DNA from 3 places in the Arthrobacter sp. sptzw32 genome. Region 2 is predicted to be linked to each of the others. Evidence: predicted binding sites of a transcription regulator. Region 2 holds the regulator's gene; each other region holds the start of a gene.
The links. The regulator HrcA, encoded in region 2, represses chaperone genes, less so after heat shock. The targets are predictions, from matches to a motif close to TTNGCACTCGNNNNNNNCGAGTGCNAA.

Region 1: the regulator HrcA is predicted to act here: its motif matches at 2,620-2,646, upstream of groL (chaperonin GroEL).
Region 3: the regulator HrcA is predicted to act here: its motif matches at 7,267-7,293, upstream of groES (co-chaperone GroES).

Annotation. Positions count from the first base shown of each region.
Region 1 is NZ_JBNHEZ010000010.1:26,516-36,533, reverse strand. Features, by position in the region: gene AC5RVN_RS16570 (ABC transporter substrate-binding protein) at 1-733, shown strand, start outside; gene groL (chaperonin GroEL) at 816-2,444, opposite strand; gene AC5RVN_RS16560 (ABC transporter substrate-binding protein) at 2,725-4,005, opposite strand; gene AC5RVN_RS16555 (cold-shock protein) at 4,002-4,208, opposite strand; gene AC5RVN_RS16550 (LytR C-terminal domain-containing protein) at 4,384-5,028, opposite strand; gene AC5RVN_RS16545 (DUF3263 domain-containing protein) at 5,074-5,403, opposite strand; gene AC5RVN_RS16540 (uracil-DNA glycosylase) at 5,529-6,299, shown strand; gene AC5RVN_RS16535 (siderophore-interacting protein) at 6,314-7,153, shown strand; gene AC5RVN_RS16530 (threonine/serine exporter family protein) at 7,173-8,660, opposite strand; gene AC5RVN_RS16525 (peptidoglycan bridge formation glycyltransferase FemA/FemB family protein) at 8,698-10,017, opposite strand.
Region 2 is NZ_JBNHEZ010000002.1:186,075-196,092, reverse strand. Features, by position in the region: gene AC5RVN_RS04430 (PhoH family protein) at 1-996, opposite strand, end outside; gene AC5RVN_RS04425 (GerMN domain-containing protein) at 1,356-2,306, shown strand; gene AC5RVN_RS04420 (16S rRNA (uracil(1498)-N(3))-methyltransferase) at 2,327-3,109, opposite strand; gene dnaJ (molecular chaperone DnaJ) at 3,112-4,239, opposite strand; gene hrcA (heat-inducible transcriptional repressor HrcA) at 4,319-5,332, opposite strand; gene AC5RVN_RS04405 (DUF3097 domain-containing protein) at 5,509-6,363, shown strand; gene AC5RVN_RS04400 (DUF4870 domain-containing protein) at 6,524-6,943, shown strand; gene AC5RVN_RS04395 (2'-5' RNA ligase family protein) at 7,008-7,520, shown strand; gene AC5RVN_RS04390 (hypothetical protein) at 7,517-7,819, opposite strand; gene hemW (radical SAM family heme chaperone HemW) at 7,975-9,204, opposite strand; gene lepA (translation elongation factor 4) at 9,241-10,018, opposite strand, start outside.
Region 3 is NZ_JBNHEZ010000001.1:244,375-254,392, forward strand. Features, by position in the region: gene tsaD (tRNA (adenosine(37)-N6)-threonylcarbamoyltransferase complex transferase subunit TsaD) at 1-755, shown strand, start outside; gene AC5RVN_RS01200 (glutamate--cysteine ligase) at 786-1,937, opposite strand; gene AC5RVN_RS01205 (glycoside hydrolase family 3 N-terminal domain-containing protein) at 2,332-3,777, shown strand; gene AC5RVN_RS01210 (shikimate 5-dehydrogenase) at 3,864-4,682, shown strand; gene AC5RVN_RS01215 (THUMP-like domain-containing protein) at 4,689-5,933, opposite strand; gene AC5RVN_RS01220 (hypothetical protein) at 5,987-6,364, shown strand; gene AC5RVN_RS01225 (DMT family transporter) at 6,289-7,224, opposite strand; gene groES (co-chaperone GroES) at 7,449-7,742, shown strand; gene groL (chaperonin GroEL) at 7,820-9,430, shown strand; gene AC5RVN_RS01240 (dihydrofolate reductase family protein) at 9,509-10,018, opposite strand, start outside.

The DNA of each region.
Region 1 (10,018 bases), on a different contig from region 2:
GAACTATGGGGCGGCATATGGCAGCAACGAAGCGGACCTGATTATATGGCTGCGCCAGCACGGCGAGAACCTCTACTCGGAGGACGGCAAGCTGGACTTCGACACGGCAACGGCCGCGTCATTCTGGGAGCGCCTGAAGGAACAGCGTGATTCGAAGGCGAGCCCGCCGGCCACCGTTGCCACCGAAGACTCCGGGGCTGGACTTGAAGAAAGCCTCTTCGGCACCAACCGGGTGGGTATGGCGTGGTGGTGGACCAACCAGCTCGGCTCCCTGGAGGCGACCACCGGCAGCAGCATCAAAATGCTCCGGGCACCGAGCAATGACGGCTCCTCGGCAGGCAACGGCATGTACTACAAGCCCACCATGTTCTGGTCAGCTTCGTCACGGTCCAAGCACCCGGAAGCCGCCGCCACCTTCATCAACTACCTGGCCAACAGCCCTGAAGCCGGAGCGATCCTGATGACGGACCGGGGCGTGCCCACCAACCCTGAGATCGTCGACAGCATTACGCCCTCCCTGAAGCCTGCGGACACTACCGTGGTGGGCTTCCTGAAGGACATCGCGCCTGACATGAAGGAAGCTCCGCCCGTTCCCCCGGTGGGCGCCGGCAGTGTGCAGAACGTCATCAAGCGGTACACGGACGAAGTCCTCTACGACCGCCTCACTCCGAAGGCAGCCGCGGAAGCCTTCAGGAAGGAAGTTGAAGGAATGCTTGCCGGCGCCAGGAAGTAGTAAAAGCCGGAACACACAAATGCGGCCCCTCGGAAGAGGGGCCGCATTTGTGTGTCTACGGGACAAGCCCGGCGCAGGAGGCTTAGAAGCCGCCCATGCCGCCCATGTCGTCGCCGCCGCCAACTGGAGCGGGGTTCTTCTCCGGCTTGTCAGCCACAACTGCCTCGGTGGTGAGGAAGAGGCCGGCAATGGAAGCCGCGTTCTGCAGGGCAGAGCGGGTTACCTTGACGGGGTCGTTCACACCGGCAGCCAGCAGGTCGACGTATTCGCCGGTTGCGGCGTTCAGGCCGTGGCCGGCAGGCAGTCCGCGGACCTTGTCGACGACAACACCCGGCTCGAGGCCGGCGTTGAAGGCAATCTGCTTCAGCGGAGCATCGATGGCAACGCGGACGATGTTGGCACCGGTTGCCTCATCGCCGGAGAGCTGCAGGTTGGCGAATGCCTTGGCACCGGCCTGGATGAGGGCCACGCCGCCGCCGGCGACGATACCTTCCTCAACAGCGGCCTTTGCGTTGCGCACTGCGTCTTCGATGCGGTGCTTGCGCTCCTTGAGCTCAACTTCGGTTGCGGCACCGGCCTTGATGACTGCCACGCCGCCGGCCAGCTTGGCCAGGCGCTCCTGCAGCTTCTCGCGGTCGTAGTCCGAATCGGAGTTTTCGATCTCGGCGCGGATCTGGGACACGCGGCCGGCGATCTGGTCGGCGTCGCCGGCACCTTCGACGATGGTGGTCTCGTCCTTGGTGACAACAACCTTGCGTGCCTTGCCCAGGAGTTCCAGGCCGGCGGTTTCGAGCTTGAGGCCAACTTCCTCGGCGATGACCTGGCCGCCGGTGAGGACGGCAATGTCGGCAAGCTGCGCCTTGCGGCGGTCGCCGAAGCCCGGAGCCTTGACGGCGACGGACTTGAAGGTGCCGCGGATCTTGTTGACGATCAGGGTGGCCAGGGCCTCGCCCTCGATGTCCTCGGCGATGATCAGCAGCGGCTTGTTGGACTGCATGACCTTTTCGAGGACAGCAACCAGTTCCTTGACGTTGGAGATCTTGGAGTTGACGATCAGGATGTAGGGATCCTCGAGGACCGTTTCCTGGCGCTCAGTGTCAGTCACGAAGTACGCGGAGATGTAGCCCTTGTCGAAGCGCATGCCTTCAGTGAGCTCGAGCTCAAGGCCGAAGGTGTTGGACTCCTCGACCGTGATGACGCCTTCCTTGCCCACCTTGTCCAGGGCCTCGGCGATCAGGGCACCGATTTCGTCGTCACCGGCGGAGATCGACGCAGTAGCGGCGATCTCTTCCTTGGTTTCGATTTCCTTGGCGGAGTTCAGCAGCTCGGCTGTGACGGCCTCGACGGCCTTCTCGATGCCGCGCTTCAGGGACAGCGGGTCGGCACCGGCAGCAACGTTGCGCAGGCCTTCCTTCACCAGTGCCTGTGCCAGCACGGTAGCCGTGGTGGTGCCGTCGCCCGCGACGTCGTCAGTCTTCTTGGCAACTTCCTTGACCAGCTCGGCGCCGATCTTCTCGTAGGGGTCGTCCAGTTCGATCTCCTTGGCGATGGAAACACCATCGTTGGTGATCGTGGGGGCGCCCCACTTCTTCTCGAGGACGACGTTGCGTCCACGCGGGCCGAGGGTGACCTTAACGGCGTCGGCGAGGGTGTTCAGGCCCCGCTCAAGGCCGCGGCGTGCCTCTTCATCAAATGCAATGATCTTGGCCATAACGGCAGTAGTCCTTTCGGGACAGTCGTTAAGATTTAACCTTCGCTGCAGTGCCCGCGACGGACGATCCTTGGCCGTTGGCCTCTGTATGCCTCCGGGTACGGATCTCACTCCAGTTAGGTGTTTCTTCGCTCCACGACCGGTACAGTGCGCCGCCGGCCGGAACCAGCTTCGCTTAGCAGTCGGTACGTCAGAGTGCTAACTCAATAATTAGCACTCCCTAAGTGAGAGTGCAAGCGAAGGGAACGGAAAACGTCGTGGCAGGCCCGTAGCGGCGGGTTCAGTCCGAAGCCCGCCCCGCCGTCTCAAGGCCGCTCACCGACGGGAGGTTGTCGGCACCGTAAGTGAAGACGGAGAAGGTGGCCGAGGTGATGTCCCCGTTGGCGTCGAAGGCAATCGGTCCTGACTCGCCGTCGTAATTGGCCTCCTGCCCCGACTTCAGACGTGCCAGGCAGTCCTTGTAGGACAAGCAGGACCCCGCTGCCCCGGCCGCCGCTGCCCCTTCCGCGGATCCTCCCGAAACAGAGATCAGGTTCGCGGCAATTGACCTGCCGGCATCGTCCTGGGCCCTCGCTGCGGCCAGGGCAGCAAGGGCAACAGCGTCATAGGCCTCGGCGGCGAAAGACACGTCCTTCAGGCCCGCGTCCACCGCCAGGAGCCGTGCCTGGAAGTCGGCGTCCGGAAGCTGTCCGGGAATTACGGCTCGGGCGCCCTCCAGGTACCCCGCGGCCACTCCGGAGCCATAGCGCGCGAAGGCGCCGTCGCTTAGGATGAGTTGCTTCCCGTGAACAGCTGAATTGGCCAGTTCCGCCAGGGCGCCCTGGGCACCGTCGCGGGCTATGAGAATCACGGCGCCCGGTCCAGCCTTCGCCGCAGCCTCGGCCGCGCTGCCCGCGTCGCCCGGGTCAAAGCCGGCGGTGGACCGCACTTCGACACCGGCCTGTCCGGCAGAGGCGGCGACGAAGTCCGACAGGTCCTTGCCGTAGGAGCCTTCCTGGTACAGCACTGCAAGTGACGTGGCGCCGGCGTCCTTGGCCAGCTTCACCAGGACCGGGCCCTGGGCGACGTCGGCCGCTGCAGTCCGGAAGTAGTAGCCGCCGCTGCTGATGCTGCTGAGACCGGCGGCAGTGTTGGCGGGCGAGATCAGCGGAGTGCGGGAGCGGGAGAGGACGTCCATCGCCGCTGCCGCGTTGGTTGAGTCGGTGGGGCCGATGACGACGTCCGCCTTCGCGGCCGTCAACGCCTGGGCCTGTTCTGCCACAGCTTGCCCCGTGATTGGGGGAAGAAGTTCCACTGGCCTGCCCTTGTGGCCGCCGGCCGCATTGATTTCCTGCACGGCGAGTTTGGCCGCCGCAAGTTGCGGTGCATTCAGGAAGCCGCTTTGGCCCGTGTTGTCCAGGATCAGTCCCACGCGAAGGGTACCGTCCCCGGAAGCCTCTGCGGCCTCGACCCGTGCATTGCCGGGAACCCCGGAACAGGCGGTCAGAACAATGGCAGAGCAGACCGTAGCCAAAGAAAGCGCCCGGCGGAAGGTTGCAGGGCGCGGGTTGACAGCTTTCACCCGGCCGGCCGGACGCTTTCCGCCTGCGGGCCCTTCTCGCCTTCGCCCACTTCGAGCTCCACCCGCTGGCCCTCGTCCAGCGCGCGGTAGCCTTCACCCTGGATCGCGGACCAGTGGACAAAGACGTCATCGCCGGAGCCGTCAACGGTGATGAAGCCGTAACCCTTTTCGGCGTTGAACCATTTGACGGTTCCCTGTGCCATGCTGACCACTCTTTTCCTTTTGTGTCCTGCATCTGTGCGGCCCGTCCGGGTGCCCCAAACGATCACTGGAGTCACTCTAGCGAAGACCTTGCCGGGGCGGCGGGGTGTTCCGCGGCAGCTGGGCGGAAGTTATTGAGGCGTAACTGCCGGAAGCGGGACGGAGGCTGTCAGGGAGTCACCGGTAGCCGGGACCAAGCACCACAACCAGGGGCATCTGGAACTCGGTGCTGTTGACCACCGTGGGAATGCCGAGAAGAGCCGCCAGTGCCTGGGCGCTGGGCAACTGTTCTGCTCCCTGGTAGAAGATGACGGAGGCCTGCTGTGGTGATCCCGACCAGTTGCCCACCTGTCCCAGCGTCCAGCCGTCCGCCTGGACTGTTCCACCGACCCGGCCGGCAAGTCCAGCCGTTCCGGCAGCGTTGTAGATTGCCACGCTTTGAGTCTTGTCGATGAACGCGGGAGCCGACGTTGGCCGGGCCGGCTCCGGCTCGGCCTCTGCGCTGGCTTCAGGCTCTGTGGAGGCTGCAGCGGCTTGTTCGGCAGTGGGTTCGGGAGACGCATCGGGGGTGGCCGTAGCGGCGGAACCTGTGGTGGCCAGCGGAGCCGCCTCCTGGCTTGCGGAGGCCTGGTTGTCCGGGGTGCTGAAGCCGAGCTTGGGAAGGATCAGGAAGGACACCAATCCAATCGCCAAAGCGGCGACGCCCACGGCGAGTACCGGCCAGAGCCGCACCCGTGAGGGAGCGGAAGCCGTGCGGTGGACACCTTGTCGCGAAGCAGCCTCCGGGACCTTGTCGAATTCATCGCGGGCGTATTTGGTCATGGAGATATCCTTGTTGATTGCTGCTGGTGGCTCAGCTCGAGCGTTTTACGCGTCGGACCCCAGGCGCCGTGCAGTCCGTGCACGGTGACGCGATGTACGTAGTCTACGCAATCGCTTGACCAGCATGGGGTCGTGGGCCAGGGCATCCTCGGTGTCAATCAAGGCATTGAGCAGCTGGTAATAGTGCGTTGCGGAGAGATCGAACAGCTCCCGGATGGCTTGTTCCTTGGCGCCGGCGTACTTCCACCACTGCCGTTCCAGGGCAAGCATCTGCTGGTCACGCTCGCTCAACGGTGAGTCACGAAGCGTGAAGCCGGCCAGGAGGGACTGCCGGGGTTCCGGCTCCGGCAACTGCTCCCGAGCTGGTTCCGCCACGGCACACTCCTAAGCTGGTTACGTAAATGTCTGACCCCCATGCTACGGACGAATAACAGTGTTGTCATTTGCGGCCGGGGAAGGCCCGGCCGGACCCAGCCCGGTTGCCCTGCAAGAATGGGACGGTGGTTGAATCAGATGCCTTGTTCGGGCTGGGGCAGGAACCGGCCCAGGGCCCCGGTTTTGCGGGGCTGGCGGAACTTCCCCTGGAGGAGCTCATGGCGCCCGACTGGGCCGCCGCCCTCTCGGGGGTGGAGAACGAACTCCGGGGCGTGCTCGCCTTCCTCGCGGACGAAGTGGCAGCCGGGCACCAGGTGCTGCCGGCGCCGTCGAACGTCCTGCGGGCCTTCCGGCAACCCCTCGCCCGCGTAAAGGTCCTGATTGTGGGCCAGGATCCCTACCCGACGCCCGGGCACGCGGTGGGCTTGTCCTTCTCGGTGGATCCGCAGACGCGGCCCATTCCCAGGAGCCTGGCGAACATTTACCGCGAGCTGGAAGCGGATCTCGGATTGCCTGCCCGGGTCCACGGCGACCTTTCCGCCTGGACCGGCCAGGGCGTGCTGCTCATGAACCGCGTGATGACAGTGCGGGCGGGATCGGCCGGTTCCCACCGCGGCAAAGGCTGGGAGAAGATCACGACGGCGGCAGTCTCCGCCGTCGCCCAGCGGCGGAACCATGACGGGTCCAGGCTGCCTCTGGTCGCGGTGCTGTGGGGAAAGGATGCCGAAAGTGTCCGCCCTCTCCTGGACGGAGCTCCCGCCGTTGCGAGCGCGCACCCCAGTCCGCTCTCTGCATCCCGCGGTTTTTTTGGGTCCCGGCCCTTCAGCCGCGTCAACGAACTCCTGAGCGGACAGGGCGCCCCTGGCGTAACCTGGGAGCTCCCCCCGGCGCCCTAGCTTAGGCTTACCTTATGAGCACCATTCCCGCCGCTACCAGCGCCAGCAAGAAGAGCCGTCCACAGGTCAACCTCACCGTGGTACGCCGGGAAGAGCTTTCCCCGCACATGGTCCGGATTGTCGCCGGCGGGGACGGCTTCGCGGACTTCGTCAACAACGGTTTCGTGGACCGGTACGTCAAGATCGTTTTTCCCCAGCCGGGCGTGGAGTATCCCTCACCCCTGGATCTCTGGAGCATCCGCGAGAGCATGCCCCGGGAGCGATGGCCCTTCACCCGCACGTACACCCTCCGCTGGGTGGACCCCGCGGCGCGCGAGCTGGCCATTGACTTTGTGGTCCACGGTGACGAGGGCCTCGCCGGTCCGTGGGCGGCAGGGGCACAGCCCGGCGATGCCCTGACCTTTACCGGCCCCGGTGGGGCTTACAACCCGGCGCCCGATGCCGACTGGTACCTCTTTGCCGGTGACGAGGCCGCGCTGCCCGCGATTGCGGCCTGCCTGGAGTCACTGCCGCCGGAAGCCGCCGGCCTGGCGTTCCTTGAGGTGGATTCCGACGCCGACATCCAGACGATCGCCGCTCCCACCGGGGTGAAAATCCACTGGCTGCCCCGCAACGGTGTCCCCGCAGGAGACAGCGACCTCCTGGTGCAGGCCGTGGCCAACACCGAGTGGCCGGCGGGCCGGGTTGACGTGTTCGCCCACGGCGAGCGCGGCTACATGAAGGCCCTCCGGAGGGTCCTCTTCGACCAGCGCGGCCTGGAACGCAGCCAGGTGTCGCTCTCCGGCTACTGGGCCAAGGGCCGGGTGGAGGACGTCTTCCAAGCGGAGAAAAAGCTCCCCGTGGGACAGATCTAGGCCGATTCAGGGTGCCTGGCTAGCGGCGGCGGGCCCGCCGCCGCTCATTGCTTGCCAGGCTGCCTGTGAGCGGGCGGGCAAGGGTGTCACCGAGGACAATGCCGCCGGCCGTTCCCAGAACAATGGCACCGGCGTTGAGCATCCCGCCGGCGCCGAGCAGGATCTCGGCTTCCTCGATGGTGAGTACATACATGGACCGGAAAATGGTGAGGCCGGGCAGCAGGATCAGTGCTGCCGGCACGGCAACCACCAGCTGCGGCGCCCCCATCCTCAACGCCACCACACGCGCCAGCAGGCCGATGACCACAGCTGCAATTGCAGGGGAAAACCGGTCACCCACGCCCAGCTGGCCGGCGGCAAGCAGCACGAGATAGCCGGCCACTCCCACGGCTGCTGTGGGCAACAGGAGCTGCCAGGTGGTCTGTTCGGTGATGCCGATGGCCATCACGGCCACCGCCACAAAAATGACCAGGACCCACAGGTCGTACGCGGGCGGAAAGGTTTGTGTGACGTCAATGCGCTGCATCCCGCTCAGCTCGCCCACCACGAAAGCGACAGCAATCCCTGCCACGATGGCGCCGAAGGTGAGCAGGGTTGAGAGGAACCTGCCGGCCGCTGTCACGGGGAAGCCATTAATGGCGTCCTGCACGGATGAAACGAGGCGTCCTGTCGGCAGGAGCAGGAGGATGCCTCCCACCACCACGATGGCCGGCGACGAGGTCAAGCCGAACTGCCACAGCACCAGCGCCAGCTGTGTCACCACAAAGGAGCAGCTGGCCGTGATGAAGAAGTCGGGCACGCGCCACCTCCCCAGCTGGCGGGCCAGCAGGCTGATGGCGATGTTGGCCGCGAAGGCGATGGTCGAGGCGACGGGTCCGCCGCCCAGAACCCCCACGAAAGCAGCCGCGAACGTACCGAACGCCACTGTAACCATCCAGCGGGGAAAGGGTTTGGGGCTGGTAATGGCCTCATCCAGCCGGCGGATTGCCTCATCACGGCCCACTCCCCCTGCCACAATGTCCGTCACGAGCTGATGCACCTTGGCCAGGCCGGCATAGTTGTTGGTCCAGGAACGAACCACCCTCAGCAGCGCAATGGGTGTCTGGTCCTTGGGCGCGTAGTTGATGCCCACGGACTGGTTGGTGATGTCCACTTCGATGTTTTTCAGCCCCAGGGCCGCGGTGACGGCGATGATGCTGGTTTCCACTTCGAGCGCGCCGGCTCCGTACCGGAACATGGTTTCGGCCAGGTGCAGTGCGAAGTCGAGGGTTTTACGGGCGGAGGTGTCAACGCCGCCCACCTGGATCATGGGGTTGGCGTACGGGCTTCCCGTGAGCCGGTCCACGATGCTCATGGGCGCGGTGGGCGGGTTTTCGCCCTGCACCAGGCGCCGCAGCATCCTCTTGGCAGCGGCGTTCTGCCGGACCTGGGCAGGGGTCAGCGGCTCTGTTTTGGGCAGGCCGTCCGTGTGCGGCCTGCGCCCGGGACGTTCGGGCCGGTCAGTCAAGGTTGCCTCTTCGCGGTATTGTGCGGTGGTTGGTATTTCAGGCGGAATGCTTCTTCAAGGGCAGCTTGCCCAGCAGGGTGCGGGCAGCAGCGGCTGCGGTACGGGCCAGCCGGTTGGCGTGGAAGACGGCGGGACGTACCGGAGTGACGAAGTCACCCACCAGCTGGACCACTTCTCCGCCGAAGCCTTTCTTAAACTCGTACCCGCCGTGGCCTTCCTCGTCCTGGCCGGAGATGCCGAATGTTCCGTAGAAGTTGTACCGCGGGTACCCCTTTTCCAGGGCGTGGAGCATCATGCCCCAGTACAGGGAGGTGGCGCCGTTGAAGTAAATGTAGTCCTGAACGGTGCCGCCGATAACGCAGACCACCTCATCGCCGTAGCAGACAAAGTGGATGGCGGCTACGGTGGCCACTCCCACGGAGTCGGGGAACCGCTCGATGTCCTTCAGGCTCCGTTCGTAGCTGTCAACGAGGTCCTGGACCACCTTGAGTCGGTTGGCCTTTTTCTTGCTGCCGGTCTCTTCCACTTCGCGGCGCAGTTCGGCTGCCGTCGCCGATTCCGCTTCCAGCCGCTCCGTGATGGATTTCCGGTAGGCGGGGATGTCGATCTTGGCCATCATGAGCTTTGTGAACTCAGCGGATGTGGTGCGGAGCAGGTGTTCGTAGTAGGCGCGTTCGCGGTAGACAAAGCCCTTTTCGTCCCCGGCCGTACTCAGTGCGCCGTAGAACTCGTCCAGGGTTTCCAGGGTTGCCTGCTCCAGGAACACGCCGTTTTTCTCCGCTTTGCGGATGGCCTTGCGGGTCCGGTAGCTGGTGCCCATGATGAGTTCTTCGGCGTCGCTGACGCCGGCAAGGCTCTTCACAAACATCCAGTTCACGTTGACGAAATTCATGTCCAGCCCCTGGTGCTGGAATCCCAGCGCCGCAAGCCGGGCCACCAGCGGGCGGTTGTCCTCGATCTCCGGGTGTTCGGCGCCGTCCGCGTCGCGGGCAATGTATTTAAGGTTGGGTGAAATCCGCAGTTCGGCGGCTTTACGTTCCGCCGCGCGTTGACGGAGCAGCCCGACGACGGCGCTCACCAGGTCGGCATCGGTGTAGTCCATCAGCGGCCCCTTGGCGCATTCGCACACCGTGTAGCCAAGACGGGTGGTGGTGTAATTCAGTTTTCCGGCAGCTACGAGTTCGCCGTTGCGGCGGATGCCGAAAAGCTCCACCTGCTGGCCGCGGGCGCGCTGGAAAGCCGCAAAGTCAACGGACTGCAGAAAGCTGTTTTGCGGGTGTTTCAGGGCGAAAGTCCCAAACTCCGCGTCGCTGAGAAGGGCAAATTCAAGATCGGTGCCGGTGGTAACTGGATTCAAG
Region 2 (10,018 bases):
TCCCACCAGGCGGTGCCGGACGACGTCGGCCGCGTCCAGGACCGAAAAGTTCACATCTTCGATGCCCTGCAGGATCTCTTCGACGATGCGCAGCCCGGACCGGGTACCGAAGGGCAGGTCCACCTGCGTAACGTCGCCGGTGACCACCATCTTGGAGCCGAAGCCAAGCCTGGTGAGGAACATCTTCATCTGCTCGGGCGTGGTGTTCTGCGCCTCGTCCAGGATGATGAAGGCATCGTTGAGGGTGCGGCCGCGCATATAGGCCAGCGGCGCCACTTCGATGGTGCCTGCTGCCATGAGCCGCGGTATGGATTCCGGATCCATCATGTCGTGCAGGGCGTCGTACAGCGGGCGCAGGTAGGGATCAATCTTGTCGCTCAAGGTACCGGGAAGGAACCCAAGCCGCTCCCCCGCCTCGACTGCCGGGCGGGTCAGGATGATCCGGCTGACTTCCTTCTGCTGCAGTGCCTGCACCGCTTTGGCCATGGCCAGGTAGGTCTTGCCCGTTCCGGCGGGGCCGATTCCGAAGATGACAGTATTGGCGTCGATGGCGTCAACGTAGTTTTTCTGGTTCAGCGTCTTCGGCCGGATGGTCTTTCCGCGGCTGGACAGGATGTCGTGGGTCAGCACATCCACAGGGTTCTGCATGGACTGCGTGCGCAGGAGTGCGACGAGCTGCTGCAGCACGGCCGGGCTGATGACAGTACCGCGGGCAACGAGTCCGCGGACCTCGTGCAGGAGCCGCATGATCCGCGGGACATCCGCCGCCGGGCCGCTGATGGAAAGCTCGTTTCCCCTGACGTGGAAATTGACGTCGGGGAACTGCTCCTCGATGAACCGCAGCGCCTCGTCGTGGCTGCCCAGCGATTGAACCATCTGGTCGGAATTGTCGAAGAGGACCACTTCGGTACGGACGCCGGGAAGTGTGTGGGGAAATTCGCCCGCTGCGCCCTCGCCGGTGACAAGCCTGCGCTTTCCGTTAGCTGATTCAGTCATAGTGCTGGCCCGCAGGCCTGTGATCCCCTCGATGTCGAAACAGTAGCTGTCAGCTGGTATGCGGCGGATGTTGCCGTTGCCTCCAGCAGTACCTTCCATCCTACGCCAGCAGGCACTCCTGGCCCCATATCGCATCCGGGCTTCCGGTGCTTTCCGGAACGGGCACAGCACTTGTTCCCGTTATTAGGTATCAACTTCATATCGGCCTCATATCGTTCCCGTTGCAGTTGGCCGGCCCGGCGCATCCCGGCGCATCTGCTCCCCGGGGCTGTGCAATGCTGGAAATCCAGCCCGCTGCTGGAACACCATGGCCGACCGGGGATCGGCCTATCCGACCAGGAAAGGACAGGGCAATCAAGGTGCCGGAAACCGCAGCGCCCCGCCGCGCCCGTGACCTCTTCAGCGGCGCCCGTTCAACGGTCTTCGCCGGTCTCCTGCTCGTGGTCCCTGCCCTGACGGGCTGCATCGCCGAACCGGGGCCAGCGCCCACCGGCCTCCTGTCCTCCAGCCCGGGAACCACATCCAGTGCCCCATCCACCAGCGCTCCCCTGGAGACTACACAGTCCTCCAACAAAGCACCCGTCTACTGGATCGGCCGCAGCAACAGCAGCGTCTTCCTCTATCGGGAATTCCGGGAGGTTCCCGGTCAGGAGAATCCGGTGACGGCCGCCCTCCGCGCCATGATGTCCGAAAAACCGCTGGATCCCGACTTCTTTACGCCGTGGCAGAATCCCCGCGAGCTTGCTACGTCGATCTCCGGCAAGGACGTCATCACCGTGGATGTGTCGGAGGATGCCTTTAACAGCAATCTTGACGCCGATATGGCAGCCCGGGCGGTTCAGCAGCTGGTTTATACCGCGACCGCGGCGGCGGCGAGTTCGGGGTTAATTGATTCCGGGCAGCAGATCCGCGTCCGGATTCTTGTGGACGGCCACACCGACTACGTCGCCTTCAACCATGTGCAGCTGGGCTCGCCGATGGCCCGGACGGCGGGGCTGGTGGCTCCCGTATGGGTCATCGACCCCCAGGAGAACGTGGAGATGGCGAACGGCAGTGTCAAGATCACCGGCCGGAGCACCGTTCCGGGGGGCAAGCTGCGCTGGCAGATCCTGCGGTCCGAGAATAATGGAAACAAGACCCCCTTCCTGACCGGTGAGACAACAGCAGCTGCGGACCCGGCCCAGGCAGGCGTATTCACCCTGGCCCTTAACCTGCCGGAGGGGGACTTCGAGCTGCGCGTGGCCCAGACCTCCAGCCCGGAAGGCCAAGAGGACGGCAGCGAAGACACCCGGAGCTTCAAGGTCCGTTAGCCCCTGCCGTTGTTCCCGGCTCAGAATGCCGGCGCCGCCCAGCGGCCCAGGACGTCGCTGGCAAGGACGACGGCGGCGGGTCCGGCAGTTGACGAACGCAGCACATGGTGCCCCAGGAGAGCCGTGACGGCGCCCCGGCCGCACAACCTCGTCACTTCCCGCTGGCTGATGCCGCCCTCCGGCCCCACGATCAGGAGTACTTCCCGCACCCCGTCCGCGGCCCCGGTTTCGAGCCACGTCGCCAGGACTGCCCGGAAGGGGCGCAAAGCATCTTCGTGCAGGATAACGGCAAGGCCGGCTTCCTCCACTGCGTTGGCAAGGCCGGCAGTGTCCACGGCAGCCCGCACCTCGGGGATCCAGGCGCGGCGTGCCTGTTTCGCGGCGGCGGCAACAACCGACTGCCACTTGGCGTGCGCCTTGGCCGCACGGTCGCCTTTCCAGCGCACGATGGACCGCTCGGACTGCCAGGGGACGACGGCGTCGATGCCAAGTTCGGTGGCCGTTTCAATGGCAAGCTCATCCCGGTCGCCCTTGGCCAACGCCTGGACCAGCACCAGCCGGATGTCCGGCCGGTGCTCAACAACCACTGAGTCACAAGCCACTTCGAGCATGGAAGGCGAAGCAGCTGTGACCTTGCCGTTCATCCGGGTCCCGGCGCCGTCCACAATGTCCACCGGCTCACCCGGTGCCAGCCGCTTAACGGTGACCGCGTGCCGCGCCTCGGGTCCTTCCAGGACAAAAGTCCCTGCCGGCACCATCCGGTCCAGTGACCCGGGCGCGGTGAAAAAGACGGGGTTGCTCACCGCTACAGGTTACCGAGCCGGTCCCGGAGCTTGGCGAACATGCCGCCGCCGGCAGCAAGTTTGCCATCGGTGATCTGCTCGCCGCGAAGTTTGGCCAACTGCCGCAGCAGGTCCTCCTGCTGCGCATCGAGCTTGGCGGGAGTCTCCACCTGGAGATGGACCTTCAGGTCGCCGCGGCCGTACCCGCGCAGATGGGTGACGCCCAGTCCGCGCAGGGTGATGATTTCGCCGGACTGGGTGCCGGCCTTCACGTCAATCTCCTGGGGCCCGTCGAAGGTTTCCAGGGTTACGTCGGTGCCCAGGGCAGCCGCCGTCATGGGAATGTTCAGGGTGGCGTGCAGGTCATCGCCTTCCCGGACATAGGTGGCATCGTTGTTGACGCGGATTTCCACGTACAGGTCACCGGCAGGACCGCCGGCGGGACCGGCTTCGCCCTGGCCGGACAGCTGGATGCGTGTCCCTGTGGCGACGCCGGCAGGAACCTTGATGGTCAGGGAACGGCGGCTGCGGATCCGGCCCTGCCCGCTGCACTCGTTGCAGGGGTCCTTGATAACAGTTCCAAAACCTTCGCAGGTGCCGCAGGGCGCGGCGGTCATGACCTGGCCCAGGATTGAGCGGACAGCCCTCTGGACCTGGCCGCTGCCGCCGCAGATATCGCAGCGCTCAGGATGGGTTCCGGGCCGGCAGCAGGAGCCCTCACAGGTGGGGCAGAGTACTGCCGTGTCCACTTCGAGCTTCTTGTTGACCCCAAATACGGCGTCGCGGAGCTCGATCCTGACGCTGATGAGCGCATCCTGCCCGCGCCGGACCCTTGAGGCAGGGCCCGTGGTGCCACCGGCGCCGAAGAAGGTGTCGAAGATGTCCTGGAAAGCGAAGCCCTGGCCCGCGTAGGCCCCGCCGCCGAATCCGTTGTCCGTGCCGTTCTCGTTGCCGGTGGTGTCGTAGACCCGGCGCTTCTGGGGATCCGAGAGAACCTCGTAGGCGTGGGTTACTGCCTTGAAGCGGTCCGCAACATCTTCACCGGGATTCACATCCGGGTGAAGGGTTCGGGCCAGCTTGCGGTAGGCCTTCTTGATCTCTTCCCCGGTGGCATCCGGTGCGACTCCAAGGACTTCGTAGTGGCTGCTCAAAGTTCGTATCTCTTCCTTGTTGTTCTGCCTGCAGTCGTGCTGCATACACTGCTGTGCGCCCTGAGGCGCTGTACTGCGGTCAGGGTCCCAGGATCCGTGACAGGTAACGGGCCACAGCCCTCACTGCCGCCATGGTGGTGGGGTAATCCATCCTGGTGGGACCCAGCACGCCGATTTTGGCGACACTGTCCGGGCCGTAGCCCGTGGCCACGACGGATGCCTCCGCCAGGCCGTCGTAGGGGTTTTCACGCCCGATGCTCACGGCAACTCCGCGGTGGTCCTGCGCCATCTCGCTCAGCAGGCGCAGCATCACCACCTGCTCCTCGAGCGCCTCCAGCACAGGTCCGATGCTGAGCGGAAAGTCAACGTTGGACCGCGCAAGGTTTGCTGTGCCGGCCATCACCATCCGGTCTTCGCGGCTGCTGTGGGCCAGGGCCTCCAGCCCGTGCGCAAGTGCCTGGGCTGCCTGGCGTTGACCGGGGGCAACCCCGGACACCACTGCGGGCAGGGACTGCCCGAGCTGCGCCAGGGGAGTTCCGGCGAGCGATCCGAGGAAGCGGCCGCGCAAAGCAGCGATGGCATCATCCGCGAGGTCCTGCCCGACGTCGATGACCCGCTGTTCAACCTTGCCGCTGTCCGCGATCAGTACCACCAGCACCTTCCGCGGGGCAAGGAGAACGAATTCGATGTGGCGGACCAGTGCCCGGTTGAGGTGTGGGTACTGGACCACCGCCACCTGGTTTGTCAGCTGGGACAGGAGCCGGACGGTGCGTTCCAGCACGTCGTCAAGGTCGTCCGCGCCTTCGAGCAGTGACTGGATGGCACGCCGCTCAGCCTGGGACAAAGGCTTTACTGCGGAAATCTGGTCGACGAAGAGCCGATAGCCCTTGTCGGTGGGGATCCGGCCTGCGCTGGTGTGCGGTGCGGTGATCAGTCCTTCGTCCTCAAGCGCTGCCATGTCGTTGCGGATGGTGGCGCTGGAGACACCGAGATGGTGCCGCTCCACCAGGGCCTTGGACCCGACGGGCTCACGGGAGTGGACGTAGTCCTCCACTATGGCCCGCAATACTTCCAGTTTGCGCGGCTCGCTCACACTCCACCTCCATCCAGGTTCAGGGCAGACGTTCTGCCCGCACCGTATCTCTCCAGGGGTTAGCACTCGACATGCCCAAGTGCTAACAGTCTATTATGACTCGCCCCGTTGTTAGCATTGGTACCGCTCCGGGGCGAAATTCCGGGCCACCATCCAGCACGAGGCGGAGTGATTCCATGCATTACCAGAACTGGGGAGCCCAGGACCTGTCCGCACCTGCCCGGACGCAACTGCCTGAAGTACCTGTGGAGCGGGGCATGGTGCTGGAGGATGTCCAGTCCGGCTGGGTGGGCGCGGTAACCCGGGTAGAGAAATCGGGTGGGATGCATGTGGTGGCCCTGGAAGACCGCCGCGGCAAGTCCCGGTCCTTCCGGCTGGGTTTCGGGTTCCTCCTTGAAGGGCAGGCAATCCGGCTGATGCCCCCGTCCCCGCGGCCGGCCGCCGGCTCCGGGGCAGCGGCCGGCAGGACGGCGTCGGGTTCTGTCCGGGTGGCTGGGCAGCGGGCCCAGGTTGCCAAGGCGAGCCGCATCTGGGTGGAGGGAAAGCACGACGCCGAGCTCGTCGAGAAGGTGTGGGGCGATGACCTTCGGGTGGAGGGCATCGTCGTCGAACCCCTCCACGGCATTGATGACCTCGCTGCCGCTGTGGCCGATTTCAAGCCGGGCCCGGCCAGGCGCCTGGGGGTGCTCGTGGACCACCTGGTGCCCGACTCAAAGGAGTCGCGCATTGCCGAATCCGTGATGTCCTCTCCCGGCGCTGCAGGCAATGTGCTGATTGTGGGGCACCCCTACGTTGACGTGTGGCAGGCAATCCGCCCGGCTGTGCTGGGAATCGAGAAATGGCCGGTGGTGCCGCGCGGGCAGGACTGGAAAACCGGCATCCTGTCCGCCTTCGGCTGGCCTCACGAGACCAAAGAGGACATCGGCCTCGGGTGGCAGAAGCTGCTGGGCGCCGTCCGCAGCTACGCCGATCTGGAGGCGTCGCTGCTGGGGAGGGTGGAGGAAGTCATCGATTTCCTCACCGTCCCCTGAGCCCGCCGCGGGACGGGCTGTCGCGCTGCCGGAAGGCGGATAGGGTCGGGCATCGGCGTTGCACCCAGTATTCTTGGTACTGCGGTGCCTGCCGATCGCAGGACCGTCAGCAGGCATGGCATTCTTAGTCAGCACCATTGCACTCCAGAAGGAACAGACTGTGGCAGAAAATGCACGCGATCACAGGGACAGCCCAATGGGCCAGGCCCGTTCGGAGTACCACGGCGTTCCGGCGAATGCCCTGCCCCTGACAGCCAGCGAAGACCGCCAGTGGGCCACGCTGGCCCACTTCGGCGGCATCTTGGGCTGCGTTCCTTCGCTCCTGATCTACCTGATCTTCCGTGACCGCGGCCCGTTCACTGCGCAGGAGTCAAAGGAGGCGCTGAACTTCAGCCTGCCGCCCACCATCGCCGCAGTGGTTGCCAACATCCTGGTCTTCGTGCCGGTGATCGGCAACATTTTTGCCGTTATCGCCACCCTGATCTGGATTGGTCTGACCTGCTTTTCGGTGGCTGCCGGAATCCATGTCAACCGCGGCCAGCCGCACCGCTACCCGTACAACCTGCGCTGGATCAAATAACGCAACCGGGCTCTGCGCCAGAGTAAAAGCCATAGCATCTGCGTCCGTCAGGCATGATGGGGAAATGCGCAGCGTCGAGTTGACCTTCGGGGAATCCACGGATTCTTGCATCAGGACTGATTGGGCCACGCTCTCGGAAGCCGGCCTGCCGAGCCTCGCCTCGCACACCTCCCCCAGCAACAGGCCACACATCACACTGGCCGCAGGCAACCTGCCCGATGTTGGGCCGGACATCAATGACCTGTGGAGCGGGCTGCCGTTCAGTATCAGGTTTTCAGGCCTGGTGATCTTTCCTGCCGGGGCCGGCAAATACGTTCTGGCGCGCCTGGTGGTGCCGGCGGCGGATCTACTCCAACTTCACGCCCGGCTGCATCAGCGGTGTACCGGCGCCTACGAAAACACCCTTCCGAATGCCTGGACGCCGCACGTCACCCTTGCCCGCAGGATCCCCGGGCACCGGCTCGGGGCGGCCCTGGATGCCCTGGCGGCCAGGACTGAGGGTCAGTGCGTCGAGGCCCGTCTTTGGGACAGTTCCACCCGTACCATCACGTCCCTGGGCGGCCGTCCTGCGGATTAGGCGTTCGTACTGTCGGGAGTGAGGGCACAGCGGACTTCCGCGAAGGAACCATCGGGGTTGAAGCCCAGAAGTACGTGGGTTTTCCTGAGCCAGCGGCTGAACATGACGCTGGACCCCGCGTAAAGCACTAAAGCCGCAACAACAACGAGGAGAGCGGTGGCCGCTGCAGTCCTGTAGGAGTCGAAGCTGGGGTGGCCGGCCGCGATGTCTCCCCGGAGCAGAGGGTAGAGCAGCCCGGTTAAGTAGAGAGATCCTGCCAAAAGCGGTCCACCGAACGCAATCCCTATCCAGGCCCCCACGCGCTTACGCCTTTGCGCGTACCGTCTGAACTGGCTTTCCCATTCCTCCCGGTCCGGCACGAGCAAAATTGCCCTCTTGCTTCCCACGTCCTCCCCCAGACTCTTCGTTGCTGTGCACATCATAGGCTTAACCCCGGACTGCGGGAGGCCGCGCATCAGCCAGGCAGTACGCGGCGGACCACCGCGTCGGCCAGCAGCCTGCCCTTGAGGGTGAGGACGAGGCGTCCCCGGAAGGCTGCGGCCGGCTCCACCAGGCCGTCAGCGATCAGGCCCGCGACCTGGTGGCGGCCTTCGGCACCGAGGGCAGAAACCTCCAGGCCGGCCTGCAGGCGGGCCTCGAGCATCACCCGTTCCACGTTCCGCGTTTCCGGGTCAAGCGTTTCCCTGCCGGCGGCAGGCGAAAGACCCTGCGCCAGACGGCCTGCATACGCGGCGGGATGCTTGACGTTCCACCAGCGGACTCCGCCCACGTGCGAATGCGCGCCGGGTCCGATCCCCCACCAGTCATCACCGCGCCAGTAGGCCAGGTTGTGCCGGCAGGCCTGCTCCGGGGTGCGGGCCCAGTTGCTGACCTCGTACCAGCCGAGGCCGGCTTCGGTGATCAGCTGGTCGGCGAGCTCATACTTGTCGGCGTGGTCGTCGTCGTCGATTCCCGGTACCTCACCGCGGCGGATCTGGGCAGCGAGCTTGGTGCCGTCCTCCACGATCAGCGCGTAGGCGCTGATGTGGTCGGGCCCGTAGGACAGTGCTGTCTCCAGGGAGCACCTCCAGTCCGCCAGCGACTCCCCCGGCGTTCCGTAGATCAGGTCCAGGCTGACGGCGAGCCCGGCCTCGCGGGCCCACTGGACCACCTGCGGGACCCTGGCGGGCGAGTGCGTGCGGTCCAGCACCTTGAGGACGTGCGGAACGGCGGACTGCATGCCGAAGGAGATCCGGGTGAAGCCGGCCTCCTTGAGGATGGCGAGGGATTCCGGCGTGACCGAATCGGGGTTCGCCTCCGTGGTGACCTCGGCGTCGTCTTCAATTCCCCAGTGGTCTATGGCGCGGCGGAGGATCAGGGCAAGATCCTCTGCGGGGAGCAGGGTGGGCGTGCCCCCTCCGAAGAACACCGTGCTCAGCTTCCGGGGAGGCAGGCCGGATTGGGCCAGCACCCGGGCCGCCATCGACACCTCAGAGGCGGCCGTGCCCGCATACGCATCCTGGGAGGCGCCGCCGCCGAGTTCCGTGGCGGTATAGGTGTTGAAGTCGCAGTATCCGCAGCGCACAGCGCAGAACGGGATGTGCACGTACAGGCCGAACGCCCGCTCCGCCGAACCGTCCGCTGCCTGGGCAGGCAGCAGGCCGTCCGACGGCGCGGGGTCGCCGAGGGGAAGGGTGCTAGGCATTGCAGGGGCCTCCGGTGTTGCCGGACGCGGTGTTCACTACTTTTTGGCCTTGTCCTTGGACTCGTCGGTGGTCAGCGCGGCGATGAATGCTTCCTGGGGGACCTCGACCCGGCCCACCATCTTCATGCGCTTCTTGCCTTCTTTCTGCTTTTCCAGCAGTTTGCGCTTGCGCGAGATGTCACCGCCGTAGCACTTGGCCAGCACGTCCTTGCGGATAGCGCGGATGCTTTCGCGCGCGATGATCCTTGAGCCGATGGCGGCCTGGATGGGCACCTCAAACTGCTGGCGCGGAATGAGTTCGCGCAGCTTGGTGGTCATCATGACGCCGTAGGCGTACGCCTTGTCGCGGTGTGTGATGGCGGAGAAGGCATCCACCTGCTCGCCCTGGAGCATGATGTCCACCTTCACGAGGTCGGCCACCTGGTCACCGTCGGCCTTCCAGTCAAGCGAACCATAGCCCCGGGTCTTGGACTTGAGGATGTCGAAGAAGTCGAACACGATCTCGGCCAGCGGCAGCCGGTACCGGATCTCAACCCTGTCCTCGGACAGGTAGTCCATGCCGCCCATCACGCCGCGCCGGCTCTGGCACAGCTCCATGATGGCGCCGACGAACTCGTTCGGCGCCAGGATGGTGGCGGACACCATTGGCTCCCGGACTTCGGAAATTTTGCCGGAGGGGTATTCGCTGGGGTTGGTAACGTGGATAACCTTCTTGTCCTCCAGCGTTACCTCATATTCCACGTTCGGAGCTGTGGAGATCAGGTCCAGGTTGTACTCGCGTTCGAGCCGCTCGCGCGTGATTTCAAGGTGGAGC
Region 3 (10,018 bases), on a different contig from region 2:
TCAACCACCTCGTGGCGCACGTGGGCGTGGGACTGCTGGACGGGCAACAGGGCACAGCCGCTCCCCGGCTGCCGGAGAATCTCGGCGCACTGCTGGTCTCCGGCGGGCACACCGAGATCCTGAAAATCAACAGCATCACGGACGATGTGCAACTGCTTGGTTCCACCATCGATGACGCCGCCGGCGAAGCGTACGACAAAGTGGCCCGCATTCTGGGGCTCGGCTATCCGGGCGGGCCTGCCATCGACAAGGTGGCACGGACCGGCAACGCCAAATCCATCCGCTTCCCCCGCGGCCTCAGCCAGCCCAAGTACATGGGGACGGCCGGGAAACCCGGCCCGCACCGCTACGACTGGTCCTTCAGCGGGTTGAAGACCGCTGTGGCCAGGTGCGTCGAGCAGTTCGAGGCCCGCGGCGAGGAGGTCCCGGTTGCCGATATCGCAGCCGCATTCCAGGAAGCCGTGGTGGACATCATCTCGTCCAAGGCCGTCCTGGCCTGCCGGGAAAACGGCATCAGGGACGTGCTGCTCGGCGGCGGCGTGGCGGCGAACTCGCGCCTGCGGGAGCTGACCGGCCAGCGCTGCGCCTCGGCCGGGATCACGCTGCACGTTCCGCCGCTGGACCTCTGCACCGACAACGGCGCCATGGTGGCCGCCCTTGGAGCGCAGCTGGTGATGGCCGGAGTGGAACCCAGCGGGATCAGGTTCGCCCCGGATTCCTCCATGCCGGTCACCTCGGTCTCACTCCCGGCCTGACCACGACCGGCAAGGCGCCGGAGGAAGAATTCAGGCGGTGGGGCCGTTCCGCATCTGCTTGACCAGGTCCAGGACGACGGCCTGGAGGTCCCCGCCGTGCTCCTCGGCCACCCGGCGCTGCCGCTGGTAGCCGGCGCCGCGGCGGATGATCTTCTCGACGTCGGCAAGCTCATCCGGGCAGCCGAGCTTGGCGGCCACGGGCTCAAGCCGGTTCAGGGTTTCCAGCAGGTGGTCCGTAACCAGCTGCTCCTTGCCCGCGGCATCAAGGATGATGATCGCGTCCATGCCGTAGCGGGCGGCCCGCCACTTGTTCTCCTGGATGTGCCACGGCGGCATGGTGGGAATGGTTCCGCCGTTGTCCAGGGTGGTGGAAAACTCATCCACCAGACACTGGGTGAGGGCGGCGATGGCGCCCACTTCCTCAAGGGTGGCCAGCCCGTCGCAGATGCGCATCTCGATGGTGCCCAGGTTGGGCACCGGCCGGATGTCCCAGCGGATCTCCGAGAGGGTATCAATCACGCCGGTGGTGAACATGTCCTGTACGTAGGACTCGTATTCCTCCCACGAGCTGAACTGGAAGGGGAGGCCGGCTGTGGGCAGCTGCTGGAACATCAGGGCGCGCTGTGACGCGTAGCCGGTGTCCTCGCCGCCCCAGAAGGGGCTCGACGCCGAGAGCGCCTGGAAGTGCGGGAAGTAGTTGACCAGGCCGTCCAGCACCGGAAGCGCCTTCTCGCGGCGGTCCAAACCGACGTGTACATGCACGCCGTAAATGACCATCTGGCGGCCCCACCACTGGGTGCGGTCAATGAGCTTTGCGTACCGGGCCTTGTCCGTCACCGGCTGCAGCTGCGGCGGGCTGAAAGGGTGGCTTCCGGCACAGAACAGCTCCACGCCCATCGGATCGGTGATCTCGCGTACCGCTATGAGGGACCTGCTGAGGTCCTCCTTGGCTTCGGCGGCCGTCTCGCAGATGCCGGTGACCAGCTCCACCGTATTCAGCAGCAGTTCCTGCTTGATGTGCGGGTGCTCGTCATCGTCGCTAAGCTCCGGGTGGCGGGAGGCCACGCCGCGGAGCACCTCATTGGCAACCGAGGCCAGCTCGCCCGTCCTGCCGTCCACCAGCGCGAGTTCCCATTCGACACCAAGTGTTGATTGCCTCGATGAAGCGAACTCGATTTCCACGCGTTTCCTAACTGTCCTGTTTGCCGCTGGCTTCCGCCGTCACTGGGGGCTGCTGCGGCTCCTGCCGGCAGGCGAACGGGTGGTTCAAGTCTAGTGCAGGGGTAGCATCGTATTGATGGCCTTGTTCCAACACCTGCGTGACAGTCTTCACAAAACCTTCCCCGTTCTGGCTGCAGCCTCTGCTGCGGTGGCGCTCGCATCCTGTACCGCGGCTCCCGGCCCTGCCCCGTCGCAGGCACCTTCCACCCCGGCCGCACCTTCGGCACCACGCACGACGCCGGCACCCGCCACAGCTTCCCCCTCACCTTCGCCAACACCCGACCCTGCCCTGCGCCCGCTGGGGTGGGGCCCGCAGCAGCGGGACCAGGACGCCGCCGCCGCGGCCCTGGCGCGGATGTCGCCGGAGCAGAAGGCGGGGCAGGTCCTGCTTCCCTTCTTCACGGGCACGGACGCCGGTGCCCATGCCGCCGTCGTCGAACGCCTGCACCTTGCCGGGGCCATCATCATGGGCGACAACGTGCCGCTGGACCCGCAGGGGAATGTGGACGTCGCGGCCATGGGCGCCGCCAACCAGAAAATAGCGAGGGCGGCCACAGCTGACGGCAGGCCATGGCCGGGGATGATCGGCGTTGACCAGGAGGGCGGCATCGTGGCACGCCTCGGAGCGCCCCTGACGGAATGGCCGGCGCCCATGAGCTACGGCGCCGCCGGCAGCTTGCCCTTGGCGCAGGAGGCCGGGCAGGGGCTGGCAAGCGAGCTGGTGCCGTTGGGCTTCAACACGGACTTCGCCCCGGCCACTGACGTGACCATTGGACCTGCGGATCCCACCATCGGTGCCCGGTCCATGTCCGCTGACCCGGCCGCGGCTGCCAGCCTGGGGGTGGCCTACTCCCAAGGGATGCTGGCCGCAGGCGTCCTTCCCGCCGTCAAGCATTTCCCCGGCCACGGGTCGGTGACCACCGATTCACACCTGAACCTTCCCGTACAGCCTGCCGGTGTGGCCGATCTGAGTGCGCGCGACTGGAAGCCCTTCCAGGCCGCCATCGCCGCCGGCGCCCCGATGGTGATGACCGGCCACATCGCGGTGCCTGCCTTGGAACCCGGCGTACCGGCGTCGCTCTCCGCGCCGACCTACAAGGCGCTGCGGGGGCTCGGGTTCAACGGGGTGGCCGTGACCGATGCCCTGAACATGGGGGCGGTGCACAAGACGTACCCCGCCGGCTCAGCCGCCGTCATGGCCCTGGCTGCGGGAGCGGACCTCCTGCTGATGCCTGCCGACGTCGGGCAGGCCCATGCCGCGATTGTCTCTGCCGTGGCCACCGGCAGCCTGCCGGCGTCAAGGCTGGATGAAGCCGCCCTGCGGGTGGCAACCATGATGACGTGGCACGCCCGGGCCGCTGCGGGAACGGGCAAACCTACAGGTACTGCAGCCGGCAGCAGCGCCCCGCTTTCAGCCAAGGTCTCCACCGCTGCCGTCACGGTCCTTTCCGGCCACTGCGGCGTACCCCTCGCACCGGGCGCGGTCCGCGTGGCCGGTGGCAGCCCGGTGGACAGGGCACGGTTCGCGGACGCCGCGGCGCGACACGGCCTCACGTTGGGCTCCGGCCCCCTGGTCACCCTCATCCCGTACGGCGGACGGCCGGCGGGAGGGGACATTGCCGTCGCCCTCGATGCGCCCTGGCCGCTGGACAGCTCCGCGGCGCCGGTCAAGGTGGCCCTGTACGGCCGCAGCCAGGGCGCCTTCGATGCCCTCGCCGCCGTGCTGGCAGGTACGGCGGCGGCTCCGGGAAAGCTGCCCGCCGACGTCGGAAGGTATCCTGCCGGAACCGGCTGCCCCTAACCCAAGAAAGGCGCCAAGTGCCGTTTGGTGCGTTGAAAACGGCACTTAGCGCTGCCTCCTTGGGCAGTAACGGGTTAAATGGTGGGGTGCCCATCCTGAATAAAGACATGACCCTCTGCATCTCGCTCTCCGCCCGGCCCAGCAACAACGGGACCCGCTTCCACAACCACCTGTACGGACAGCTGGACCTGAACTGGATCTACAAGGCGTTCGCCCCCACCAACCTGGAACAGGCCATCGCCGGAGTCCGGGGGCTGGGAATCCGCGGCTGCGCCATCTCCATGCCGTACAAGGAGGACGTCATCGCCCTCGTGGACGAGATGGATGCCTCCGCGAAGGCCATCGACTCCGTGAACACCATCGTGAACACCGATGGGCACCTGAAGGCCTACAACACCGACTACACCGCGATTGAACAGTTGCTGGCCACCAACGCCGTTCCCACCAGCTATTCAGTGCTGGTCCAGGGGGCAGGAGGCATGGCCAAGGCCACCGTTGCCGCGCTCCGGGACGCCGGATTCACCAACGTCACAGTCCTCGCGCGGAACGAAACCACCGGCCGGGCGCTCGCCGAACAGTACGGGTTCCAGTGGCGTCCGGCGCTCGACGGCGGGACGGCGGACCTCATCATCAACGTGACACCCCTCGGCATGGCCGGCGGACCCGGAGCGGACACCCTGGCTTTCCCGCCCGAAGCCATCGACGCCGCACAGGTTGTGTTCGACGTGGTTGCCCTCCCTGCCGAAACCCCGTTGATCATTGCGGCCCGCGCCGCCGGAAAGCCGGTGATCACAGGAGCCGAGGTAGCCACGATCCAGGCGCTGGAGCAGTTCGTGCTCTACACCGGCGTCCGGCCGACGGCCGAACAGGTGCGGGCGGCCGAGGAATTCACCCGCGCCCAGTAGCGGCTTTCAGGCGGGTTCCACCACGATGACCACCCGGTCCTCGCCAATGCGGGTCAGGACCAGGGTGGCCGTTTTGGTACCGGCTTTCCTGCCGCCTGCGCTTTTCCCTGTGTTTTTCCCGCCGGGAAGGAGCTGTTTGCGCAGTTCCTCCGGCGTGACGGCGGTGCCGCGCTTCTTGATGTCCAGCACTCCGATGCCCTCCGTTTTCACCCACGCCTTGAGGGCCTTGACGTTGTACGGCATGACCTGGAGGACTTTGTAGGCGCGGGCGAAGGGCGTGTCCACCAGCTGCGGCGCGCAGATGTAGGCGATGTGTTCATCCACCAGGTGGCCGCCGAGCTGCAACGCGACGTCGGCCACCAGTCCCGCGCGGATCACGGCACCGTCGGGCTCGTACAGGTAGCCCTCCACAGGCCCCACCGGGGCGGCGGGACCAGCCCCGAAATCCTCGCCGCTGGTGAGCTCGGCCGCACCTTGGGGACCCAGGACCAGCGCCGCCCGGCGGATGCCGGGGCGCCGGACGGCGTTGAACCACAGCGCCACCTCGGTTACATCGCCGGAGACGGAGACCCACTGCGCCTCGCACTCCGCCGGCACCGAGTCATGGGGCATTCCCGGTCCCATTTTGACGCCGACCGCCCGGCCGGACGCAGCCAGGGACTCAACAAAGGACAGCGGCGGCGAAAAGGCCTCGGGGTCCCAGATGCGCTTGGTCCCGGAAGTGGAAGTGACCCGGCGCGCAGGGTCCAGCCAGACGCCGTCGATCCCTTCCAGCGGAACGGCAGTGGCATCCGCGTGGACCACGGAAGCGTTGGCGAAAGGGATGAGGTTTACGGTTGCGCAGGCGGCGGTGGTCTCGTCCATTTCCACAGCTGTGACCTTGATGTCCATCGACGCCAGTGCCAGGGAGTCAGCGGCCAGGCCGCAGCCGAGGTCCGCCACGTGGCCGATGCCCGCCTCGGCAAACCGCTGCGCATGGCGCGCGGCCACGTTGAGCCTGGTGGCCTGTTCCAGACCCGCCTGGGTGAACAGCATGCTGCGGGCAAACTCACCGAACTTCGCCTCTGCCTTGGTGCGGAGCCGGGACTGGGTCAGGACCGCGGACACCAGGGCGGGGGAGTGGCCGGCCTTCCGCAATGCTGAGTTCAGCTCGAAGGACTTGTCCTCCTGGTAGGGGCCCAAGGACGCCAAAAGCTCCCAGCCTTCCGGGGTCAGCAAGGGCGCGATCTGGTCCTGGGGAGCTGGAGACATGCCTTCCAGCCTAGTGGAGGAGCGTCCGCCGGGATGCGGATAGTGTTGAAAGCATGGATGAGAGCGCAGGCCCCCGGCAGTCCGAAGAACCAGCCAGGGACAGGGGCCCTGCCAGATTCGCCCGGCCTGCACTGATCGCCGGCTCCCTGGTGGCCGTGGTTTGCATCGGACTCCTGGTGGTCATCTTTTTCCTTGATACGTTCAACGCCACCGTTTACTCAGTGGGCGGCAATGACATTGCCGGCGACACCCAGGAGGCGCGGGACATCCGCGGGCTGTACGACGGCGCCCGGGCCGGCAGCATCGCCGTTCTGGTTTTCGCACTGCTGACGGCCGCTGCCGCGGGCGCTGTTCTTTACCGGGCCCGGAAGTCGGCTGCCGGCGACGGCGAGGGCGGGGAAGACGTCGGCTTTGATGACCTGGGACGTTGAGGCGGCCTGCCGCCTGCACTGGTCAGCAGCACCCCGGAAATAACCAAAACGCCGCCGAGGACCTGCGGAACAGTGATGGGCTGGCCCAGGATCACGGTGATGATGGCGGTGAACACGGCAATGAGGTTCAGGTAGTTGCCGGCGTTGGCCGCTGTGGTGCGCTTGAGGGCGAGGTTCCACAGCAGGTAGGAACCCAGCGAGGGGAACAGGGCGATAAACGCCAGGGACCAGCCCTCTGCAGGGGTTTCGGGGAGGCCGGCGCCCGCCACCACCGCGAAGGGGCTGAGGACAGCGGCCGCCATGGCCACCTGCACCGCCGTGGAGGTGACCGCGGGGATGCTCAGCCGGCGGGCGATGATGGTGTAGAGGCCCCAGACGGTGATGGCACCGACGATCAGGAGCTCGCCCCTGTTGATCGAGAAGGTCAACAGGCGCTGCAGTTCTCCGCCGGTGAGCACCAGCAGGACGCCCAGGAGGCCCAGGCCGATGCCCACCCAGCTCAGCGGGCGCGGCCTGTCCCGAAGCAGGACCACCGCCAGCACCATGATCAGGGCCGGATTCGCCGCCGTCACCAGGGAGGCGTTCAGGGCGGACGTGTTCTGCAGGGCACTGTAGAGCAGCAGCGTGTAGCCGCCCATGCCCAGGGCGCTCAAAAGCAGCAGGACCGGCCAGCGGCGCAGGACCGCCCTCCAGTCCGGCCGCTCCACGAAGTGGGCGAGCACCAGCAGCGGCACCGCGGCCAGCACCCAGCGCCAGAACGTCAGCTGAAGCGGCTCCATGGTCCGCATGGCGGCCTGGCCCACCACAAAATTTCCGGCCCAGAAAAGGTTGGCAAGGATGAGGTAAACGGCGGCGCGCACCGCTCAAATCTACACGCAGACAAGTACTCCAATGACGAAAGGCTGGCACTCGCCTTGACCGAGTGCTAACCCTTACATAGAGTCTTCATTAGCACTCTCCCTAGGAGGGTGCTAACACATGAAGAGCTGCCAGCCAGGCTGCTGCCGGCACCGCGACGACGGTTACCAGCCAAGGCCGAAAGCTTTCCAGTCCACGAATTTGCTGACGAAAAGGAGAGGTCCGAGTGTCGGTCTCTATTAAGCCTCTTGAGGATCGTATTGTTGTCCGCCCGCTCGAAGCCGAGCAGACCACGGCTTCCGGCCTGGTCATCCCGGACTCCGCGCAGGAGAAGCCCCAGGAAGGCGAAGTTGTTGCAGTAGGCCCCGGCCGCTTCGAAGACGGCAACCGCGTCCCGGTGGACGTAGCAGTCGGTGACGTAGTCATCTACTCCAAGTACGGCGGAACCGAAGTCAAGACCGGCGGCACCGAATACCTCGTGCTGTCCGCCCGCGACGTCCTGGCGATCGTCGTAAAGTAACTCTCCGGATCCCCGTGCCGCTGGTCCTGCATTCTGCTGGCCGGCTGCGCGGGGTTCTGTCTTGAAAGGACAAAACCATGGCAAAGCAGCTTGCGTTTAATGACGCTGCACGCCGGTCTCTTGAAGCCGGTATCGATAAGCTCGCCAACACCGTCAAGGTGACGCTCGGCCCGCGCGGCCGCAACGTCGTCCTGGACAAGAAGTGGGGCGCTCCCACCATCACGAACGACGGCGTCACCATCGCACGTGAAGTTGAGCTGGACGACCCGTACGAGAACCTTGGCGCACAGCTGGCCAAGGAAGTCGCCACCAAGACCAATGATGTTGCCGGCGACGGCACCACCACGGCAACGGTCCTGGCCCAGGCCCTGGTCAAGGAAGGCCTGCGCAACGTAGCGGCAGGCGCTGCTCCCGGCCAGATCAAGCGCGGCATCGAGGTTTCCGTTGAAGCCGTTGCTGCCCGCCTGCTGGAAAACGCCCGCCCCGTCGAGGGCACCCAGGTGGCCAGCGTTGCAGCAATCTCCGCCCAGAGCGAAGAGGTTGGTGAGCTCCTCGCCGAGGCATTTGGCAAGGTTGGCAAGGATGGTGTGATCACCATCGAGGAGTCCTCCACTACCCAGACCGAACTGGTCCTCACCGAGGGCATGCAGTTCGACAAGGGCTACCTGTCCCCGTACTTCGTCACTGACGCAGAACGCCAGGAAGCTGTCCTCGAGGATGCCCTCATCCTGATCAACCAGGGCAAGATCTCCTCGGTGCAGGAATTCCTGCCGCTGCTGGAAAAGGCGCTGCAGAGCTCCAAGCCGCTGTTCATCATTGCTGAGGACGTCGACGGCGAGGCCCTGTCCACGCTGATCGTCAACCGCATCCGCGGCACCCTCAACGTGGTAGCCGTCAAGGCCCCCGGCTTCGGCGACCGCCGCAAGGCAATGCTGCAGGACATCGCCACCCTTACCGGCGCACAGGTTGTGTCCCCGGAACTGGGCCTGAGCCTGGATACGGTTGGCCTTGAGGTGCTGGGTACCGCCCGCCGCATCACGGTCACCAAGGACAACACCACCATTGTTGACGGCGCAGGTTCGGCCGAAGACGTGGCAGCACGCGTTGCCCAGCTCCGTGCCGAGCTGACCCGCACCGACTCCGACTGGGACAAGGAAAAGCTGCAGGAACGCCTGGCCAAGCTGGCCGGCGGCATCGGTGTCATCAAGGTCGGCGCAGCCACCGAGGTTGAGCTGAAGGAAAAGAAGCACCGCATCGAAGATGCAGTGTCCTCCACCCGCGCTGCCCTCGAAGAAGGCATCGTGGCCGGTGGCGGTTCCGCACTGATCCACGCACTGAAGGCCCTGGACGAGGACCCCGCCGTCAAGGCCCTCGAAGGTGACGCCGCCGCTGCTGTGGGCATTGTCCGCCGCGCCCTGGTCCAGCCGCTGCGCTGGATCGCCCAGAACGCCGGCTTCGACGGCTACGTCATCACCGCCAAGGTTGCCGAACTCGAAACCAACAACGGCTTCAATGCCAAGTCGGGCGAGTACGAAGACCTGATCGCCGCAGGAGTCATTGACCCCGTCAAGGTCACCCGTGCGGCCCTCCGCAACGCAGCCTCCATCGCTGCACTGGTTCTCACCACCGAGACCCTCGTTGTGGAGAAGCCTGCCGAGGAAGACGAGCACGCGGGCCACAGCCACTAGTCCCCACCGTCTTCCTGACGGCGGGGCGCAGGTCTGGAAAACCGGCCCAGCGATTGCTGGGCCGGTTTTTTCGTCTCCCTACTTCCTCACCCTGTACCGCACGTGCGTGGCGAACGGTGAAGCGACAGTCTTGACAATTTCCAGGTCAACGTCCTGGCCAAAGCCGTCGAACAGACGCTTGCCGGCGCCCAGGATTACCGGAGCTGTCGAGAGCACCAGCTCATCCACCCTGCCGGCGGCCAGTGCCTGCCGAATCACGTCCGCGCCGCCGCTTATGGACACGTCCCTGCCGCCGGCCGCCGCGGCAGCCTGCGCCAGGGCGTCGTCAAGTCCGGAGACAAAGGTGAACCCTGACGAGGCCGCCGGCTGGTCCTGGGTGCGGTGGGTCAGGACGAACAGCGGGCCGGGAAACGGGTTGGTCCCTCCCCATGCCCCTGCAGCGTCATACATCCCGCGGCCTACAATGCCGGCCCCAAAACGGGCTGCGAGTTCGTCGTAAAAATCCTTGTCCGGCCCCCGCATGGCGAAGTCATGGCCGCCCTTGTAGGTCCACGGTCCTCCCATCACCCAGTAATGCAGGCGTTCGCC